One region of the Streptomyces sp. NPDC021096 genome, then DNA from elsewhere that is predicted to be linked to it. Evidence: riboswitches for the same ligand, from Rfam matches in the RefSeq annotation. Region 1 holds a riboswitch; each other region holds the start of a gene.
What was found. A riboswitch is a leader RNA that binds a small molecule or an ion and turns the genes downstream of it on or off. The one in region 1 is predicted to bind cobalamin.
Positions count from the first base shown of each region.

Region 2: linked by a shared signal. The riboswitch ahead of metE (5-methyltetrahydropteroyltriglutamate--homocysteine S-methyltransferase) and the one ahead of AB0G59_RS25855 (CoA-acylating methylmalonate-semialdehyde dehydrogenase) in region 1 are both predicted to bind cobalamin.
Region 3: linked by a shared signal. The riboswitch ahead of AB0G59_RS23840 (HoxN/HupN/NixA family nickel/cobalt transporter) and the one ahead of AB0G59_RS25855 (CoA-acylating methylmalonate-semialdehyde dehydrogenase) in region 1 are both predicted to bind cobalamin.

Region 1 is NZ_JBFADG010000029.1:3,995-10,509, forward strand. Features, by position in the region: gene mmsB (3-hydroxyisobutyrate dehydrogenase) at 1-105, opposite strand, end outside; gene AB0G59_RS25845 (enoyl-CoA hydratase/isomerase family protein) at 102-1,178, opposite strand; gene AB0G59_RS25850 (acyl-CoA dehydrogenase family protein) at 1,175-2,329, opposite strand; gene AB0G59_RS25855 (CoA-acylating methylmalonate-semialdehyde dehydrogenase) at 2,326-3,825, opposite strand; cobalamin riboswitch at 3,988-4,174, opposite strand; gene AB0G59_RS25860 (short-chain fatty acyl-CoA regulator family protein) at 4,208-5,608, opposite strand; gene aceA (isocitrate lyase) at 5,895-6,515, shown strand, end outside.
Region 2 is NZ_JBFADG010000024.1:58,620-65,134, forward strand. Features, by position in the region: gene metE (5-methyltetrahydropteroyltriglutamate--homocysteine S-methyltransferase) at 1-2,290, opposite strand, end outside; cobalamin riboswitch at 2,451-2,605, opposite strand; gene AB0G59_RS24350 (alpha/beta hydrolase-fold protein) at 2,871-3,986, shown strand; gene AB0G59_RS24355 (serine/threonine-protein kinase) at 4,105-5,580, shown strand; gene AB0G59_RS24360 (DUF6777 domain-containing protein) at 5,652-6,515, shown strand, end outside.
Region 3 is NZ_JBFADG010000023.1:29,985-36,499, reverse strand. Features, by position in the region: gene AB0G59_RS23860 (cytochrome P450) at 1-982, shown strand, start outside; gene AB0G59_RS23855 (YIP1 family protein) at 1,103-1,693, opposite strand; gene AB0G59_RS23850 (APC family permease) at 1,767-3,326, opposite strand; gene AB0G59_RS23845 (FAD-dependent monooxygenase) at 3,493-4,740, shown strand; cobalamin riboswitch at 4,702-4,918, shown strand; gene AB0G59_RS23840 (HoxN/HupN/NixA family nickel/cobalt transporter) at 4,948-6,099, shown strand; gene AB0G59_RS23835 (hypothetical protein) at 6,127-6,327, opposite strand; gene AB0G59_RS23830 (HAMP domain-containing sensor histidine kinase) at 6,470-6,515, opposite strand, start outside.

The sequences.
Region 1 (6,515 bases):
GGGCACCAGGTCGTAGCCGAGGACACGGTGTCCGGCCCGCACCAGGCGCGCGGCCATGGGGCCGCCCATGTGGCCCAGTCCGACGAAGGCGATGACGCTGCTCACCAGGGCACCTCCTGAGGGAAACCGGTCGTCGCGAGGCCGAGCCCGCGCCCGCCGGGCGGTGCGAAGAAGCGGTCGACGTCCTCGTCGCCGACCTCGGCGAGCGTGGCGGGCGACCAGCGCGGAGTCCGGTCCTTGTCGATCACCTGCGCGCGGATGCCCTCGACGAAGTCCGGGTGGGACAGGGCCGCGCAGGAGACGCGGTACTCCTGCTCCAGAACGTGCTCCAAGGGACCGAGCGCACGCGCCCGGCGCAGGGCGGCGAGGGTCACCTTCAGCGCGGTGGGGGACTTGGCGAGGAGCGTCACGGCCGCGTCCTTCGCCGCCGGGACGCCGCTGTCGAGCAGCCGGTCGACGATCTCCTCCACCGTGTCCGCCGCGTAGCAGTGGTCGATCCAGCCGCGCCACGCCGCGAGTTCGCCGCCCGGCGCCGGCCGGACGTGCCGGGCCAGGACGTCGTGGACGGGTGCCCGGGCGAGGTCCGCGACCAGCCGAGGCAGCAGAGCGGAGGGGACGTGGTGGTCCGCGAGCCCGCACAGCAGCGCGTCCGCAGCGCCCACCGCCGCGCCCGTGAGCGCCAGATGGGTGCCCAGCTCCCCGGGCGCGAGCCCCAGCAGATACGTTCCGCCGACGTCCGGGACGAAGCCGATGCCGGTCTCGGGCATGGCGACGCGGGACCGCTCGGTGACGATCCGGACCGTGCCGTGGGCCGAGACCCCGACGCCGCCGCCCATCACGATGCCGTCCATGACGGCGACGTACGGCTTGGGGTAGCGGGCGATACGGGCGTTGAGCCGGTACTCGTCGCGGAAGAAGTCCGCGGAGGCCGCCCCCGCGGACGAGCGTGCGTCCTCGTGGAGGGAGCGGATGTCGCCGCCCGCGCACAGCCCGCGCTCGCCGGCTCCGGTGATGACGACGTGCTCCACCGCCGGGTCGTGCTCCCACGCGGTCAGCGCCGCGTCGATGCGGTGCACCATCGTGTGGGTGAGGGCGTTGAGGGCACCGGGACGGTTGAGGGTCATGTGGGCCGCGCGGCCTTCGGTGCGCAGCAGTACGTGCTCGCCGGTGGTGGTCATCGCAGGGCGCCCGTCAGTCCGCGGGCCACGATGAGGCGCATGATCTCGTTGGTTCCTTCCAGGATCTGGTGGACGCGCAGATCGCGGACGATCTTCTCGATGCCGTAGTCGCTGAGGTAGCCGTAGCCGCCGTGCAGCTGCAGGGCGCGGTCGGCGACGGAGTAGCCGGTGTCGGTGGCGAACCGCTTGGCCATCGCGCACAGCTGCGGGGCCTGCGGGGTGCCGCGGTCCAGGGCGTCAGCCGCCTGCCGGACGAGCGCCCTGGCCGCGGCCAGTTCCGTGGCCATGTCGGCGAGGCGGAACTGCAGGGCCTGTGCGTCGAGCAGCCGCATGCCGAACGCCTCGCGGTCGGCGAGATGGGCCAGGCTGCGGTCCAGGGCGCTCTGGGCGCCGCCCAGGGAACAGGCGGCGATGCCGAGGCGGCCTCCGTTCAGGCCGTTCATCGCGATGCGGAAGCCGTCGCCCTCGGCGCCGAGCCGGCGGCCGGCCGGGACGCGGACCCCGTCGAGGATCACCTGGCGGGTGGGCTGGGCGTTCCAGCCCATCTTCCGTTCGTTCGGGCCGAACGAGAGCCCGGGGTCGTCGCGTTCGACGACGAAGGCGGAGATGCCGTCCGCGCCGCCCTCGCCCGTGCGGGCCATGACGACGTAGACGTCGGCCGCGCCCGCCCCGGAGATGAACTGCTTGACGCCGGTGAGGACGTAGCCGTCGCCGTCCCGTCGCGCGCGGGTGCGCAGGGCGGCGGCGTCCGAGCCGGTGCCCGGCTCCGTCAGGCAGTAGCTGCCCAGCGCCTGCATGCCGCACAGCCCGGGCAGCCAGCGGCCGCGCTGGGCCGTGTCGCCGTACCGGTCGATCATCCAGGCGACCATGTTGTGGATGGAGAGGTAGCCCGCGATGGAGGGGCAGCCGGTGGCCAGTGCCTCGAAGACCAGGACGCCGTCGCCGCGGGTGAGGCCGGAGCCGGCGTGCTCCTCGCGGACGTAGACGCCGCCGAGGCCGAGCTCCGCGGCCTTGCGCAGGACGTCGAGCGGGAAGTGCTTGTCGCGGTCCCAGTCGACGGCGTGCGGGGCCAGGTGCTCCTGGGCGAAGTCCAGGGTGACCTCGGCCAGGGCGAGCTGGTCCGTGGTGAGAGTGGTCGTCACCGCGATCACCCCATTGTCGGGATGGTGAAGCTCGCGCCCTCCTTGACCCCGGAGGGCCAGCGCGAGGTGACGGTCTTGGTGCGGGTGTAGAAGCGGACGGCGTCCGGGCCGTGCTGGTTGAGGTCGCCGAATCCGGACCGCTTCCAGCCGCCGAAGGTGTGGTAGGCGACGGGCACCGGAATGGGCACGTTGACGCCGACCATTCCCGTGGTCACCCGTCGGGTGAAGTCCCGGGCGGTGTCCCCGTCCCGGGTGAAGATCGCCACCCCGTTCCCGTACGGGTGCTCGCTCGGCAGCCGCAGGGCCGCCTCGTAGTCGGCGGCGCGGGCCACGCAGAGCACCGGGCCGAAGATCTCCTCGCGGTAGATCCGCATGGCGGGGGTGACACGGTCGAAGAGGGTGGCGCCGGCGAAGAAGCCGCCCTCGTGGCCGGGCAGGACGAAGCCCCGGCCGTCGACGACGAGTTCGGCGCCCTCGGTGGCGCCGATGTCGACGTAGCGGCGTACGCGGTCCAGGGCGTCACGGCTCACCAGCGGGCCGAAGTCGGCCTCCGGGTCGTCCGAACGTCCGATCCGCAGGTCCCCGATGCGCTCCTTGAGGCGTGCGACCAGCGCGTCGGCCGTCTCCTCCCCGACGGGCACGGCCACCGAGATGGCCATGCAGCGCTCGCCCGCCGAGCCGTACCCGGCGCCGACCAGCGCGTCGACGGCCTGGTCGAGGTCGGCGTCCGGCATCACGATCATGTGGTTCTTGGCGCCGCCGAAGCACTGGGCGCGCTTGCCGTGCGCGGCGGCCGTGGCGTAGACGTGCGCGGCGACGGAGGTGGAGCCGACGAAGCCGACGGCCTGCACCCGGGGGTCCGTCAGCAGGGTCTCGGCGGACTCCTTGCCACCGTTGACCACGTTCAGGATCCCCGGCGGAAGGCCGGCCTCGAGGAAGAGCTCCGCGAGGCGCAGCGGTACGGACGGGGCCCGCTCGGACGGCTTGAGGACGAAGGCGTTCCCGCAGGCGATGGCCGGTGCGGCCTTCCACAGGGGGATCATCGCGGGGAAGTTGAAGGGGGTGATGCCGGCCGTGACGCCCAGTGGGGAGCGCAGCGAGTGGACGTCGATGCCGGTGCCGGCGTTGTCGGTGAACTCGCCCTTGAGCAGGTGCGGGATGCCGGCGGCGAACTCGACCACCTCCAGGCCGCGCTGGAGGTCGCCGTGGGCGTCGGCGACGGTCTTGCCGTGCTCGCGGGACAGCAGGCGGGCCAGCGAGTCCCGTTCGCCCTCGACGAGTTGGAGGAACCGCAGCAGGACGCGGGCGCGGCGCTGCGGATTCCACTCGCCCCACTCCGGTTGCGCGGCGGCGGCGTCCGCGATCGCGGCCGCGGTGTCCTCGCGCCCGGCCAGGGGCACCCGGGCCTGTACGGCGCCGGTGTTGGGGTCGTACACGTCGGTGAAGAGCCCCGACGTTCCGGGGGTGTGCTTGCCGCCGATGAAATGTGTCAGTTCACGGACCATGGAAGCCTGCTCTCGTCAGGTCAGGTGAGATCCGGGGATGGGCATGGGGCTTCGTGGCTCTGCGAAGAGCTACGCGTGCGCGGACATCAGTGCGCGCTCCGCCGGATCACCAGGGTCGTGAGTACGGACCGGTGCCATGCGTGTCTGCTCCATCCTCGTGGACAACACGGAACACCCCGCGGCCGGTATCCTGACTCCCGGATCACCGCGCGCCGCCAGCCTTCCCGACGAATGGCACATCTCGTCAGTGGCGTGCTGTCGACGGCACACTCCCCGGTCACAGTGGCGGGACCGTGCCGGAATCACACCGGCTTCCCTGACACCGCGGGCCTTGGTCACGAACATATAGTTGGACGTCCTAGTAAGTCCACCCCCGGCGTGATCACTTGTCCGCCACCGGGTACGGCACGAACGTGCTGCTGTTCTCGTCGATCGCCAGCGGCCGGCCCAGCGGCGGCACCGCGCGCTGCGGGCAGTCCAGGCGTTCGCAGATCCGGCAGCCCATGCCGATGGGGGTGGCCGCGGAGGTGTTGCCGAGGTCGAGCCCGTCGGAGTAGACGAGCCGGGAGGCGTGGCGCACTTCGCAGCCGAGGCCGATGGCGAACGTCTTGCCCGGCTCGCCCCAGCCCCCGCGGTGCCGGGTGACGGCGCGGGCGGTCCACAGGTAGCGCTGTCCGTCCGGCATGGCGGCGATCTGGACGTGGATCCGGCCCGGGGCGGCGAACGCCTCGTACACGTTCCACAAGGGGCAGGTGCCGCCCGCGCGGGAGAAGTGGAAGCCGGTGGCGGACTGGCGCTTGGACATGTTGCCGGCGCGGTCCACGCGGACGAAGGAGAACGGCACACCGCGCAGCCGCGGCCGCTGGAGGGTGCTGAGGCGGTGGCAGACGGTCTCGTAGCCGAGGCCGAAGCGGTCGGTGAGCCGTTCGATGTCGTAGCGGACCTCCTCCGCGGCGGCGTGGAAGGCGCGGTACGGCAGGATCAGCGCGGCGGCGAAGTAGTTGGCGATGCCGATCCTGGCGAGCGACCAACTGGCGGAGCCCTCCGCGTAGTCCTCCGACGCCAGCGCGGACAGCCGGTCGCCGAACTCCAGCAGCGCGAGCTGGGTGGCCATGCGGAAGGCCTGCTGTCCGGGGCGCAGCCGGTTGGACAGGTGCAGGACGCGGGTGGCCGGGTCGTAGTGGTGCAGCCGGTCGCAGTCCGCCGCCAGCCGCACTCCATGCCGTTCGGTCAGGCGCGCGGAGAGCGTTCGCACCACCTCGCCGGGCCGCACGCCCAGGGCGTGGGCCAGGTCCTCGGCCGCGAGGTCGGCCTCGTGGAGGTAGTTCTGCCGCCGGTAGAAGAACTCCCGTATCTCCTCGTGCGGGGAGCGCGGCAGGGCCACGTCCTCGTGGCCGCGGGCCTCCGCGGCTTCGGCCAGCCGCTCGGCCAGGGCGTGGCCGCGGCGGCCGAGGTCGAGCAGGACCGAGGCCACGGCCGGCATGCGCGAGGCCAGTTCCGCGAGGTCGGAGGGGGAGACCCGGGCGGCGTCGACCTCGGTGGCGAGCACCTCGCGCAGGTCGGCCACGAGTCTGCTGGTGTCGCGCTCCGAGAAGAACCCCGGGTCGACGCCGAAGGCCTCGGTCAGCCGCAGCAGCACCGGCACGGTCAGCGGCCGGGAATCGTGCTCCATCTGATTGAGGTAGCTGGGGGAGATCGCCAGGACGCGCGCCAGCTCCGCCTGACTGAGCCGCCGCTCCTCGCGCAACCGCCGCAGCCGCGCCCCCGCGTATGTCTTGCCCACCGCTCTCCCCCTGCTCCGTGCCCGACGTCCGTGATCGGACGGGTGTGTTGGCAAGATTCGCAGAACCGGGCCGGAAGATGCGCAGAACTTGGCAATCTTCCACGGTTGATGGCACTGAGTGCCACTGTCAGAGTCGTAGCGCGGCCCACCGCCCCTCCGGGCGCACTGTTCACCGCTTCACACGCCCGGAAGGGCGGCGGCGCCGCATCGGTGGCACGTCACTCAGTGACAACCCCACGCACCCTTCACAAGAACCGTGTGATCTCAGCGAACCCGGGAGACGGTCATGGCGCAGGCACAGACGGCGGCGGAAGCACTGAAGCAGCGGTGGGCGACGGACCCCCGCTGGAAGGGCGTCGAGCGCACCTACAGTGCACAGGACGTGATCCGGCTGTCCGGCAGCGTCCGCGAGGAGCACACCCTGGCCCGGCGCGGCGCCGAGCGGCTCTGGCGCCAACTGCACGAACGCGACTACATCCACGCCCTCGGCGCGCTCACCGGCGGCCAGGCCGTCCAGCAGGTCCGGGCCGGCCTCCAGGCCATCTACCTCTCCGGGTGGCAGGTGGCGGCCGACGCCAACCAGGCCGGCCACACCTACCCCGACCAGAGCCTCTACCCGGTCAACTCCGTGCCGCAGGTGGTCCGCAGGATCAACAACGCGCTGCTGCGCGCCGACCAGATCGCCACCGTCGAGGGCGCCCGGGACGGCATCGACTGGCTCGCGCCGATCGTCGCCGACGCCGAGGCCGGCTTCGGCGGGCCGCTCAACGCCTTCGAACTGACCAAGGCGATGATCGCCGCCGGTGCGGCCGGCATCCACTACGAGGACCAGCTCGCCTCCGAGAAGAAGTGCGGCCACCTCGGCGGCAAGGTCCTCGTCCCCACCGCCCAGCACATCCGCACCCTC
Region 2 (6,515 bases), on a different contig from region 1:
CCTCGACCAGGTGCTCGAGCGAGGTCCGTACCTCCGCCCAGCCGCGGGTCTTCAGTCCGCAGTCCGGGTTGACCCACAGGCGTTCCGCCGGGATGGCCGCCAGGCCCTTGCGCAGCAGGGCGGCGATCTCCTCGACGTCCGGTACGCGCGGCGAGTGGATGTCGTAGACGCCCGGGCCGACGGCGTGCGCGTAGCCGGCCGCGGCCAGTTCGTCGGCGACCTGCATGCGGGAGCGGGCGGCCTCCAGGCTGATGACGTCGGCGTCCAGCTGCTCGATGGCGGCCATGATGTCGCCGAACTCCGCGTAGCACATGTGGGTATGGATCTGGGTGTCCGCCCGCACCCCGGCCGTGGTGAGCCGGAACGCCTCGGTGGCCCAGGCCAGGTACTCCGCCCGGTCGGCGGTCCGCAGCGGCAGCGTCTCGCGCAGCGCGGGCTCGTCGACCTGGATGACGGCCGTGCCGGCGGCCTCCAGGTCGCCGACCTCGTCCCGCAGCGCCAGGGCGACCTGGCGGGCGGTGTCGGCCAGCGGCTGGTCGTCGCGGACGAAGGACCAGGCGAGCATGGTGACGGGGCCGGTGAGCATGCCCTTGACGGGGCGCTCGGTGTGGGACTGGGCGTAGGCGGTCCAGGCCACGGTCATCGGCTCGGGGCGGGAGATGTCGCCGGCGAGGATCGGCGGGCGGACGTAGCGGGTGCCGTAGGACTGCACCCAGCCGTGCTGGGTGGCCAGGTAGCCGGTCAGCTGCTCGGCGAAGTACTGGACCATGTCGTTGCGTTCGGGCTCGCCGTGCACGAGGACGTCCAGGCCGGCCTTGTCCTGGAAGGCCAGGACCTCGCGGATCTCGGTCGCGATGCGCTCGTCGTAGGCGGTGGCGTCGATGCGCCCGGCGCGCAGGTCGGCGCGGGCGGTGCGCAGTTCGCGGGTCTGGGGGAACGAGCCGATGGTGGTGGTGGGCAGCAGCGGCAGGCCGAGCCGGGCCCGCTGGGCGGCGGCGCGCTCGGCGTACGGCTGGGGGCGGCGGGCGTCCGCGGCGGTGACAGCCGCCGCGCGGGCGCGTACGGCCGGGTCGCGGGTGAGGGCGGAGGCGGCGCGGGAGGCCCGGGCGGAGCGGTTGGCGGCGAGCTGCGGGGCGATGGTGTCGCTGCCCTCGTTGAGGCCGCGGGCGAGGGTGACGCTCTCCTCGGCCTTCTGCCGGGCGAAGGCCAGCCAGCGGGCGACCTGCGGGTCGACGTCGCGCTCGGCGGTGGCGTCGAGGGGGACGTGCAGCAGGGAGCAGGAGGGGGCGACGTCCACCCGGTCGGCGAGGCCGAGGAGGGTGGCGAGGGTGGACAGGGACCGTTCGAGGTCGTTGATCCACACGTTGCGCCCGTCGATCACGCCCGCGATCAGACGCTTGCCGGGCAGGCCGCCGGCGGCGGCGAGGGCGTCGAGGTTGGCGGCGGCGGGTCCGGTGAAGTCCAGGGCCAGGCCCTCGACGGGGGACTTGGCGAGGACGGGCAGGGCGTCGCCCACGCGGTCGAAGTAGGTGGCCGCCAGCAGCTTGGGCCGGTCGGCGAGGCCGCCCAGCTCCCGGTAGGCGCGGGCGGCGGCGTTCAGTACGGCCGGGGGCTGGTCCTGCACCAGGGCGGGCTCGTCGAGCTGGACCCACTCGGCGCCGGCCGCCCGCAGGTCGGAGAGGACCTCGGCGTACACGGGCAGCAGCCGGTCCAGGAGGGTGAGGGGCTGGAAGCCGGGCGGGGCGCCGGGCGCGGGTTTGGCCAGCAGCAGATAGGTGACGGGGCCGACGAGCACGGGCCGGGCCGCGTGGCCCTGGGCGAGGGCTTCCCCCAACTCGCCCGTCTGCTTGGTGGAGTCGGCGGTGAAGGCGGTGTCCGGGCCCAGTTCGGGCACGAGGTAGTGGTAGTTGGTGTCGAACCACTTCGTCATCTCCAGCGGCGGGAGCTGCTGGGTGCCGCGGGCCATGGCGAAGTAGCCGTCCAGGGCGTCGGCTTCGACGGCGGCGCGGTGCCGCTCGGGGACGGCGCCGACCATGACGGTGGTGTCCAGGACGTGGTCGTAGAGGGAGAAGTCCCCGGTGGGGACCTCGTGGACGCCGGCGTCGGCCAGGCGCCGCCAGGCGTCGCGGCGCAGGGCGGCCGCGGTGTCGTGCAGGGCGGCGGCGTCGACGCGGCCGGCCCAGTAGCCCTCGACGGCCTTCTTCAGTTCACGGCCGGGCCCCTGCCGGGGGTAGCCGTGGACGGTGGCCCGGGCGCGGACGGCGGTGAAAGCGGTGGGGTGTGTTGCCACGGAACTCTCCTTCGCGAGTCGCGGGGGATCCCGGCGGGACCCGAGCGTACGAAGGATCGGCAGATGCCGGCGGAGCACGCCCAGGCATGCGCCGTCCGTACCGCCGGCCCGCCCTCGAGGCCACCGAGATCGCCGCGTGCGGTCGCACGCGGGCAGCGGCAGGTATTCGGACTCGCGGGCACGCCGTGTCGGTGGAGGACACGGCACCTAGTGGCCGTCGCTTCCCGGACCGCCGGGGCGGTCCAGTGCGTATGACGGCGGTCGTTCCCGCTCACCGCTGCGGGGCAGTCCCGGATTCCCACCGGGTTCCCTCTTGCGACGCGCCCGCCTGGAGGGCGGGGCGAACCGGCTGCGCCTTCACCCTAGACGCAGGGGCCCGTCCGCCGACAGGGGTTGCCCGGACAGTTTCGATCTTGCGTGCGGACGCGCGGGGTAGGGTCGTAGGCCGTGGCCGCCCCTGCGGGCCGTCAGGACCCCCGGCAGCGCCATAAGGCGAAAATTGCGGCCAAAACAGGAAACCTCACCGGGCCGTACCCCCTCTTCCCTCCCGGAGAACCCACTCCGAAGAGGAGCGACAACCGTGGGCCTTACGTCCCAGAATTTCCTGCTGTTCCTGGTGGTCATCGCCGTCGCGCTGGCCGCCCTCGTGCTGTGGCTGTGGCCACGGGCCGCGAAGAAGGGGATCCCGGCGCTCCTCTCCCGGCTCGGCCTGCTCGCCGTGGCGCAGGTGGGCATCCTGTCGGTGCTGCTCGTCGCGGCGAACAACGAGTTCGGCTTCTACTCCACGTGGAACGAGCTCCTCGGCCGCAACTCCAGCAAGCAGGAGCTCAAGGGCGGCAAGGACGGCAAGCGGCCGCCCGCGCTCGTCGTCAAGGGGCAGGAGTCCGTCGGCCTGGGCCCGAAGGAGAAGGCCGGCCAGGTCGACCGGATCGAGATACGCGGTCCCGTCAGCGGGCTGGGCATGGACGGCTTCGCCTATCTGCCGCCGCAGTACTTCCAGAAGGAGCACGAGAACGACCGGTTCCCCGTGATCGTGGCGATCACCGGGCAGCCCGGCGTCTCCAAGAACCTCATCACCCAGATCAAGGTCCCGCAGGCGGCTTCCCGCGCCATCGTGGCCAAGCAGATCAGACCGACGATCGTGCTGATGGTCCGGCCGTCGGTCGTGGCGGACCGCGACACCAACTGCACGGACGTGCCGGGCGGCCCGCAGGCCATGACGTTCTTCAACCAGGACCTGCCCATCGCCGTCAACGACGTCTACCGCGCGGACAATTCGCGGGGCGGCTGGGGCGCGGTGGGCAACTCCACCGGCGGGTACTGCGCGCTGAAGGCGGCCATGACCAACCCGGCCCGCTACGGCGCCGCGGCCGGGCTGTCCGCCGACCTCTTCGCGCGCCAGGACCGCGACACCGGTGACCTCTACGCGGGCAACAAGCAGATCAGGAACGAGTCCGACCTGACCTGGCGCCTGGAGCACATGGCTGCGCCGCCGGTGTCCCTGCTCCTGGCCGCCAGCTCGAAGGGCGAGGAGAAGTACTACGGTCCCATGCTGAGGTTCGCGGGGAAGGCCAAGGCGCCGACCAAGGTCGACAAGCTGGTCCGTGAGGAGGGCGGCCACAACTTCCAGACCTGGCGCGAGGAATACCCCGAGGTCCTGCGCTGGCTCGACAAGGAGCTGACCGCCCGCCGCTGAGGCCGCGCGGGGATTCCCGTCCGGCCGGGAACGGTTTCGGCCACGGCCACGTCCCAGCCAGTGTGGCCCGAATGCGCACGGCTCGGTACGCCGTACGCAGGGGGAGGGGGCGTACGGCATGGACGGGATGGACACCACGCGGCGCAAACCGCTGCTGGCCGGGCGGTACCGGCTCATGGAACAGCTGGGGCACGGCGGCATGGGCGTCGTCTGGCTCGCCATGGACGAGGTACTCGACCGGGAGGTCGCGGCCAAGGAGGTCCGGGCGCCCGAGCACATGAACGACGAGGACGTCCGGGTGCTGTACGCGCGCCTGAAGCAGGAGGCCCGGGCCGCCGCGCGGGTCGCCCACCCCCATGTGATCACCGTGCACGACGTGGTCGAGCAGGAGGGCCGCCCCTGGATCGTCATGGAGCTGGTGCGCGGCCAGTCGCTGGACAAGGTGCTCCGGCAGGAGGGCGTGCTCCAGCCCAAGGAGGCCGCCAGGATCGGCGCGCAGGTGCTGCAGGCGCTGCGCGCCGCCCACGCCGTGGGGGTGCTGCACCGCGACGTCAAGCCGGCGAACGTCCTGCTGGAGGCCGGGGGCCGGGTGGTGCTCACCGACTTCGGCATCGCCGTCATCGAGGGCGCGGGCACCCTGACGCGCACCGGCGACCTGGTCGGCTCCGCCGAGTACCTCGCCCCGGAGCGGGCCACGGGCCGCCGCCCGGGCATCCCCTCCGACCTGTGGTCGCTGGGCACCCTGCTGTACGTGGCGGTGGAGGGGGTCTCCCCGTTCCGCCGGGGCGACGCGCTCAGCACGCTGCGGGCCGTGGTCGACGACGAGCCCGCGGCGCCCCGGCGGGCCGGGCCGCTGACGCCGGTGCTGGAGGGGCTGCTGCGCAAGGACCCGGAGGCCCGCATGGGCTCGGCGGAGGCCGAGCAGCTCCTCGACCGGGTCGCCGCCGGCCTGCTCACGGAGGAACCGCCCGGGTACGTCCGCACCGCCCTCGACGAGCGGGTGCGCCACCCGGGCCCCGGACGGCCGCTGACGGTACCCGACACGCCGACACCCACGCCCGTACCGACCCCGACGCCCTCACCTGCGCCGAGGCCCACGCCGACGCCGGTGACCGGCCCGCCGGAACCCGGGCCCGTCGTGGGGCACTCCGCGGGGACGCCGTCCGTCAACGTGCCGGTCGGGCTGCAGCAGGGCGGCCTGGCGACTCCCCTTCTCGCTCCGGGCTCGGGAGGGTCCGCCGCCTCCGTCGGGTATCCCGTGCGTCCGCTGCCGCACCCCGGGACGGGGCCGGAGCACGGCCCGGAGCCACGGCCGCGGACGGCGGTGTGGATCGTGGCGGCCGTCGTCGCGCTGGTCCTGCTCGCCGGTGGGGCCGCGGCCCTGTTCGCCCTGCGCGACAACAGCGGCTCGCAAACGGGCGACAACCCGGGCGGCGGCCCCACGGGGGTGGCCACGCCCGGGCCGACGGAGGACACCTCCGAGCCGGCGACCTCCGAACCCACCACGGACCCCACCACCGAGCCCACCGCGGGTCCGAGCACCGACCCGACGGGGTACGCCAGTTGCGGCAGCGGCTGGGTGACCTCGTGCTAGCACGTACGGACTAAAACCGTCGGAATTCGTGGATCAGCTATCGGGGGGTGTGCGCTGTGAGGCGCGAACGGATGAGGATCGTCTCCCTGCTGGCCGTCTGCGCGCTGCTGGGCGGCGCGGGGGCGGCGGGCTGTTCGAAGGCTTCGAAGAAGATGGTCGCCGAGATAGCCCTGGAAGCCGCGGGGGTGATCGCGCCGGGTGCGTTCATACCGGCGCCGGGCACCGATCTGCAGGGGGTCAAGGCGCTGCCCCGCAGCGGTGAGAAGGCGGCCGAGGCCCGGGGGGTCATCGGCGGGACCCCGGGCAAGACCCGCTGCGACAAGAGCAAGCTGGTCACCGAGCTCCTGCGCGACCCCGCCAAGGCGGCGGCCTGGGCCAAGATCCGGAAGATCCCCGTCGACAAGATCGAGGAGCACGTCAAGGGCCTGAGCGAGGGCCATGTGCTCGTGGACACCCTGGTCAGGAACCACAATTACCAGGGGGACGGCAAGACGGTCTCGTATCTGTCCGTCGTCCAGGTCGGTACCGCGCTGCTCTTCGACGAGTACCGGAACCCCGCGGTCAAGTGCAACTGCGGCAATCCGCTGCTGCAGCCCGAGAACAACATCGACCGCATGGCGTCCACGTACACCGGGCAGCACTGGGAGAGCTTCCAGAACTCGCAGGTCACCGTCATCGCCGCGAGGCCCCTGGACGAGGGGCCCATGAAGACCCTCCCGCTCGTCGACGCCTACCAGCCCGACAAGGGCTTCGACCGCCCGGTGGGCAGCGACGGCGCGGACGACTCCAAGACCTTCCCGGTGCCCCCGCCGTCCGCCCCCACGCCGTCCCGGTCGGGCTCCGGGAGCGGTTCGGGGAGCCCCTCCGGGACTCCGTCCGACACTCCGTCCGGCACCCCGACCGGAGGCTCATCCTCCGGTTCCCGTCCTCCGTCC
Region 3 (6,515 bases), on a different contig from region 1:
CTACAGCGGCTTCTCGCTGCCCCCGGCGCTGGACGCCAATCTGCTGAACATGGACCCGCCCGACCACACCCGGGTGCGCCGCCTGGTGGTGAAGGCGTTCACGCCCGGCCGGGTGGACAGGCTCCGCGCGCCGGTGCGCCGGGTCGCCGACGAACTCCTGGACGCCGTCGAGGCCGACGGGCGGACGGATCTGCTCGCCACCTATGCGGGGCCGCTGCCGATCATCGTCATCTGCGATCTGCTCGGCATCCCGCAGCGCGACCGGCGCGACTTCCGGGTCTGGACCGACGCCCTGATCACCCCGGACCGTGAGCGGCCGCACCTGATGAAGGAAGCCGTCGCCAGCATGATGCGCTTCTTCACCGGGCTCATCGAGAGCAAGCGGGCCGAGCCCGCCGACGATCTGCTCTCGGACCTGATCGCCGTGGAGGACGGCGGGGACACGCTGTCCCGGGACGAGCTGACCTCGCTGGCCTTCCTCATCCTCTTCGCCGGCTACGAGAACACCGTCCACCTCATCGCCAACGCCGTCCTCGCCCTGCTGGACCACCCCGCGCACCTGCGCGAGCTGCGAAAGAATCCGGACGGTCTCGAGGCGGCCGTGGAGGAGCTCAGCCGGTGGGACGGGCCGGCTCCGCTGGCGATCCGCCGCTTCCCGCTGGAGGACATGGAGATCGGCGGAGTGACGGTACCGGCCGGCGAGACCGTGCTGCTGTCCGTGGCCTCCGCCAACCGCGACCCGCGTCACTTCCCCCATGCGGACCGCCTGGACCTGCGGCGGGAGCGGTCGGGCCAGCTGGCGCTGGGCCATGGCATCCACTACTGCCTGGGCGCGCCGCTGGCCCGGCTGGAGATGGAGACGGCGCTCGCCGCGCTGCTGGAGCGCTTCGAAAACCTGGAACTCGATGTTCCGAGAGAGTCGCTGAGGTGGCGTCCCACCATCAGGGCGCGTGGCCTGATTTCGCTCCCGGTCCGCTGGTAATCGACAAGCCGAACAGGTTTTTGATGCATAACCCATCCTTGATGAGGTAGAACTGTCCTCGAGCCCGCCCGGTGTGCATCCCCCGTCGCACCGGGCGGGCCTTCGGCGTTCCGGCCCACCTCACCCGCTGCCGGGCGGGAACTTCAGCAGGACCACCGCCGCCAGCATCTGGACGCTCACGGACGCCGCGGCCCGATGGGTCGGCAGATGGTGCTGTCCGCGGATCAGCAGGGTGGCCAGGGCGCAGCCGAACGCCGCGGTCACCGAGGCGGCGGCGCGCACCGGCATCGAGCTCGCCGGCAGCCAGGTGTCGAGCGCCAGCCGGGGCAGGTCGCTGGCCCAGAAGATGACGACGAACAGGCTCGCGGTGGGCGCGAACCTGCCGTTGCCGCCCAGACGGCGGGCGATGGCGTGGGTGGCGGCGCCCAGCAGCAGGCTGGCCAGCATCATCACCGCGGAGCCGATGGCCATCGCCTCCAGCGCCAGCACGGGACTGACCCCCCACTGCCCCCAGAAGGAGTCCTTGGCCAGCGTCCCGAGCGCCCCGCACAGCAGGGAGACGAACGCGGCCGCCCCCCACACGCTCCGGTCCCGCGCCTCGTCGAGGACTTCGACGGGCCGGTACCAGAGCCCGAATATCAGGCGGTGCCACAGCAGCTTGCGCGGCTTGGCGGTGGGAACGGGCGGGGGCGGGGCAGTGGTCACGGGCATGGGTGCCGTTTTATCACCGTTCGGCCGGACCACCGGAGTCCGGTCCAGGGGTCCGGGGACGGCGGACGCCCCGTCAGGCCGGGGTGGGCTCCTTGGTGTCGGGGTCGGCATCGGGATCGCCTCCGGGGCCCGTGCCGGGTACCGCGGCGTCGTGGTGGGCATCGGGGTCGGGGGCGTTCAGGAATTCCTCGCTGATCTCCCGCGGCCCGAACGGCCAGACCTTCTCGTACCTCGCCCAGAGCACGAAAGCCACACAGCCCGCCGCGACCCAGGCCAGCGACCACTCGATCGGGTGCCGTCCGGGGGAGTTCTCGTCCGCGTAGCCGTAGATGACCAGCCAGCCCGTCAGGGCCACCAGGCTCGGCAGCGGATACAGCCACACCCGGTACGGCCTGCGCAGCCCCGGCTGGCGCCGCCGCAGCACGGTCAGCGCCAGCACCTGGGCCAGGGCCTGCACGATCACCATCACGGCGGTCAGCAGGGAGATGAGCGTCGCCAGATCCGTATGACGACCGATCAGGAAGCCGACGGCGGTCAGCAGGCCCATCGTCGCCAGCCCCAGCACCGGGAAGCCATGACGCGGATGGAGCTTGGCGTACGGGCGGAAGAAGACCTTCTCGCAGGCGGCGTCGTACGGCGCCCGCGAGCCGCCCAGCAGGCCGGTGAAGACCGAGGCGACGGCCGTGACGAGGATCAGCACCGTGACGGTGTTCGCGGCGCCCTTGCCCCAGGCCTCCTCCAGCACGGCGGAGGCGACGGACGAGTGGGCCGTCGAGGCGGGGTCGAGCATCTGCCGCCAGTCGATCACGCCCAGCGTGCCGATCTGCAGCAGGAGGTAGATGCCCATGATGCCGAGGATCGAGTAGACGATCGCGCGCGGCATCGTGCGCCCCGGGTTCTTGATCTCCGCGCCCAGGTAGGCGACGGTGTTGTAGCCCATGTAGTCGTAGATGCCGATGGTCAGGCCCGCGGCGAAGCCGATCCAGAACTGATGGCTGCTCAGCTCGAAGGCGTCGCCCGGGTAGGTGAAGGCCCGGTCGGGGCTGAAGTGGGTGAAGGCGGCCACGATGACGAGCGCGACCGAGGCGAGCATGACGCACCACAGCACGGCCGTGATCCGTGCGATGTGGTCGACGCGCCGCCACAGCATCGTGATGATGAGGGCGATGACGGCCAACCCCGTGAGGTCGCCCGCCGTCTGCCCCATGCCCGGCCACAGATAGCCCAGGTACTGCACGAAGCCGATGATCCCCGTGGACATGCCGATGGGGATGAAGAGCATCGCCGTCCAGACGAACAGGAACGGCACCAGCTTGCCCGTCCGGTACTGGAACGCCTGCCGCAGATACACGTAGCTGCCGCCGGCTCTGGGCATCGCGGCCCCCAGCTCCGCCCAGATCAGGCCGTCCGCCAGGGCCAGGACCGCGCCGGCGACGAAGCCGATGACGGCCTGCGGCCCGCCGAAGGAGGCCACCATCAGCGGGATCGTCACGAAGGGCCCGATGCCGCACATCTGGCTCATGTTGATGGTCGTGGCCTGGAACAGTCCGATACGGCGCACGAAACCGTCCCGCTGCCCCGGCACCGCCGCCTTTTCGGGCCCGCGTTCCGCGCCTGTTGCCGAATCCGTCATGGCGTCAGCCCCTTCGCCCCGTGATTAGGTCCACTGCACTCGTACACCGGCCCGCCGGACGCGTCCATCACCTGCGGAGTGTCGGCGACTCTGGTGCCGCGGACGACGGACAGTCAAGATCTGTGCACGAAGCGCATCAACGCATCACCCGAGAAGAGACGTGAGGATGACAGTGCACGGAGGAAGAGTGGCCGTGGTGGGCGGCAGCATCGCGGGCTGCGCCGCCGCGCTCGCGGCGGCCCGCGCCGGCGCCGACGAGGTCGTGGTCTACGAGCGGACGCCCGGCGGGCTCCAGGACCGGGGCGTGGGCCTCGCCGTCCGCGACGAGCGCTACCGCGAACTGGAGGCGGCCGGCTACGTCGACGCCGCCATGCCCTGGGTGCGGCTGACCACCCGCACCTGGCTCACCCGGGACGGCGGCGACCGCGCCGGCCGCCGGCTGGGGGAGCTGCCGTTCCCGTTCCGCTCGTACAACTGGGGCTCGCTGTGGCGGGAGTTACGGGCCCGCGTCCCCGCGTCCGTCGACTACCGGCAGGGCGCCACCGTCGAGCAGGTCGTCCCCGAGCCCGACGGGGTCGGGCTGCGCCTGGCCGACGGGCGCGAGGAGCGCTTCGACCTGGTCGTCGGCGCGGACGGCTACCGCTCGGCCGTACGGGCGGCCACCCGAGCCGCCACCGTGCCCGTCTACGCCGGCTATCTGGCCTGGCGCGGCACCGTGCCCGCCGATGCGCTGCCCGGCCCGCGCACCGCATGGGCCGAGGACGAGGCGGCGACCGTCACCTTCCCCGGCGGCCACATGATCGCCTACCGCATTCCCGGCGCCCACGGCGTCGGCACCTTCGCCAACTGGGTCTTCTACACCGCCCCGCCGCCCTCCGCCGCCCCCGCGCTGCGGGAGGCGACGAGCCTGCCGCCCGGCACGGTGACCGACGAGCTGATGGCACACCACGCGGCGGTGGTCGAGCGGCACTTCCCGCCGTACTGGCAGGAGTTCGTCCGCCTCACGCCCAGGGAGCGGACCTTCGTCCAGCCCCTCTACGACCTCGCCGTGCCGCACTACGGCGAGGGCCGGCTCGTCCTCGCCGGCGACGCGGCCGCCGTCACCCGCCCCCACACCGGCAGCGGCGCGGTCAAGGCCCTCCAGGACGCCACGGTGCTGGAACGCGCTCTGCGCTCGGCCACGAGCTGGGACGAGGCGGTACGGGCCTACGACGCCGAGCGCTCGGCCGCGGGCCTGGCCGTCGTCGAGCTCGCCCGCCGGCTGGGCCGGGCACAGGTGGAGGCCACGCCCGACTGGGCGGCCATGGACCAGGGCGCGCTCGAACAGTGGTGGCGCGAGGCGGCCGACGGGGAGCGGGTCTTCGGAGGCCAGGAGTTAAAGTGGCCCGGCCGTGGTGTTCGGGAAGACCGGTGACGGACCCTCGTGGTCCCATTCCGGAGCGGCCCTCGCCACTGTGATCGGGGAGTGACCGTCCCATTCCGCGCGCCCACGGGCGCGCGGAGCCACTGGCCGCAGCCGGCTGCCGGGAAGGCGGGGGCGGGCGCGAACGGACCCGTAAGCCAGGAGACCGGCCACGGCATCTCGAAATGATCCACGAGGTGCTGGAGCGTTCACCCCACGATGACTGCGTTTCCCGAGTTCCCCGACTCCCCCGATTCCCCCGCCGGCCCCGCGCCCGCCTTCCGCTGGCGCCGCCAGGACACCCTGCGCACCGCGGGCCTGCTGGCCGTCATAGCCGCCCTGCACGTCGTCGCCTTCGGCGTGCTCTTCCTGATGGTCGTGCCGAACCACTACACCGTCGACTCCAAGGTCTTCGGCGTCGGCCTCGGCGTCACCGCCTACACCCTCGGCATGCGGCACGCCTTCGACGCCGACCACATAGCCGCCATCGACAACACCACCCGCAAGCTGATGGCCGACGGCAAACGCCCGGTCTCCGTCGGCTTCTGGTTCGCCCTCGGCCACTCCAGCGTCGTCGTCCTGATGGCCCTGCTGGTGGCCGGCGGCACCCAGCTGGCCGGGACGCTGATGAACGAGGAGTCCACCACCCACCAGACGCTCGGCGTCATCGGCACGACCGTCTCCGGCGGCTTCCTCTACCTGATCGCCGCCCTCAACCTCGTCGCCCTCGCCGGCATCCTGCGCATCTTCCGCGCCATGCGCGAGGGCCGTTACGACGAGACCGAGCTGGAGAAGCACCTCGACTCGCGCGGCTTCATGAACCGCGTCCTCGGCCGCTTCACCCGCTCCATCACCCGCCCCGGGCAGATGTACCCGCTGGGCTTCCTCTTCGGCCTCGGCTTCGACACGGCCACCGAGGTCACGCTGATGGTCATGGCCGGCAGCGGCGCCGCCGCCGGGCTGCCCTGGTACGCGATCCTGTGCCTGCCGCTGCTGTTCGCCGCCGGCATGAGCCTGTTCGACACGCTCGACGGCACCTTCATGAACTTCGCCTACCAGTGGGCGTTCTCCAACCCCGTCCGCAAGGTCTACTACAACCTCACCATCACCGGGCTGTCCATCGCGGTCGCCTTCCTCATCGGCACCATCGAACTGGTCGGCGTCCTGCACGAGAAGCTCGGCCTCGACGACGCGGTGACCGGCTGGATCGCCGGACTCGACCTGGACAACGTCGGGTTCGTCATCGTCGGGCTGTTCGTGGTGGTGTGGGCCGTCGCGCTCGCCTACTGGCGCCTGGCCAAGGTCGAACAGCGCTGGGCGGCCCGTACGGTCACGGCCCCGGCCACGCCCGCCGCCGTCACCGACCCGTGAGCCGGGCGCGCCCGGACGGCCTGCGGGTCAGGGGCGCGCACACCCCTTGCCCGCGCACTCCTTGCGCGCGCTGATGACGGGCCGGCCGTTGCCCGCGGACTCCTCCCGCACCACCACCCGGGTCGGCCCGCCGCACGTCAGACATGTCCGTGAGGAGGGGTCCCGCTCCCGGTCGATCGCCGCGGCGATCCTGTGCAAAGGGCCCGCGGCGGTATCGGTGTCGGACATGGGCCATCCCGTTCGCTTCACGGTCGTCGCACTGCCAGAGGGCTGCATCGTGACGCACACCCCCTGATCACGTCAGCGCCTTGGGCTCCGATCACCCTCCACGGGGTGCGGCGGCGCCCGCGCTGACGCCGTCGGCCCGCCCCTACGGGCGGGCCGACGGCAGCGTCACCTCGAAGCGGCAGCCGCCC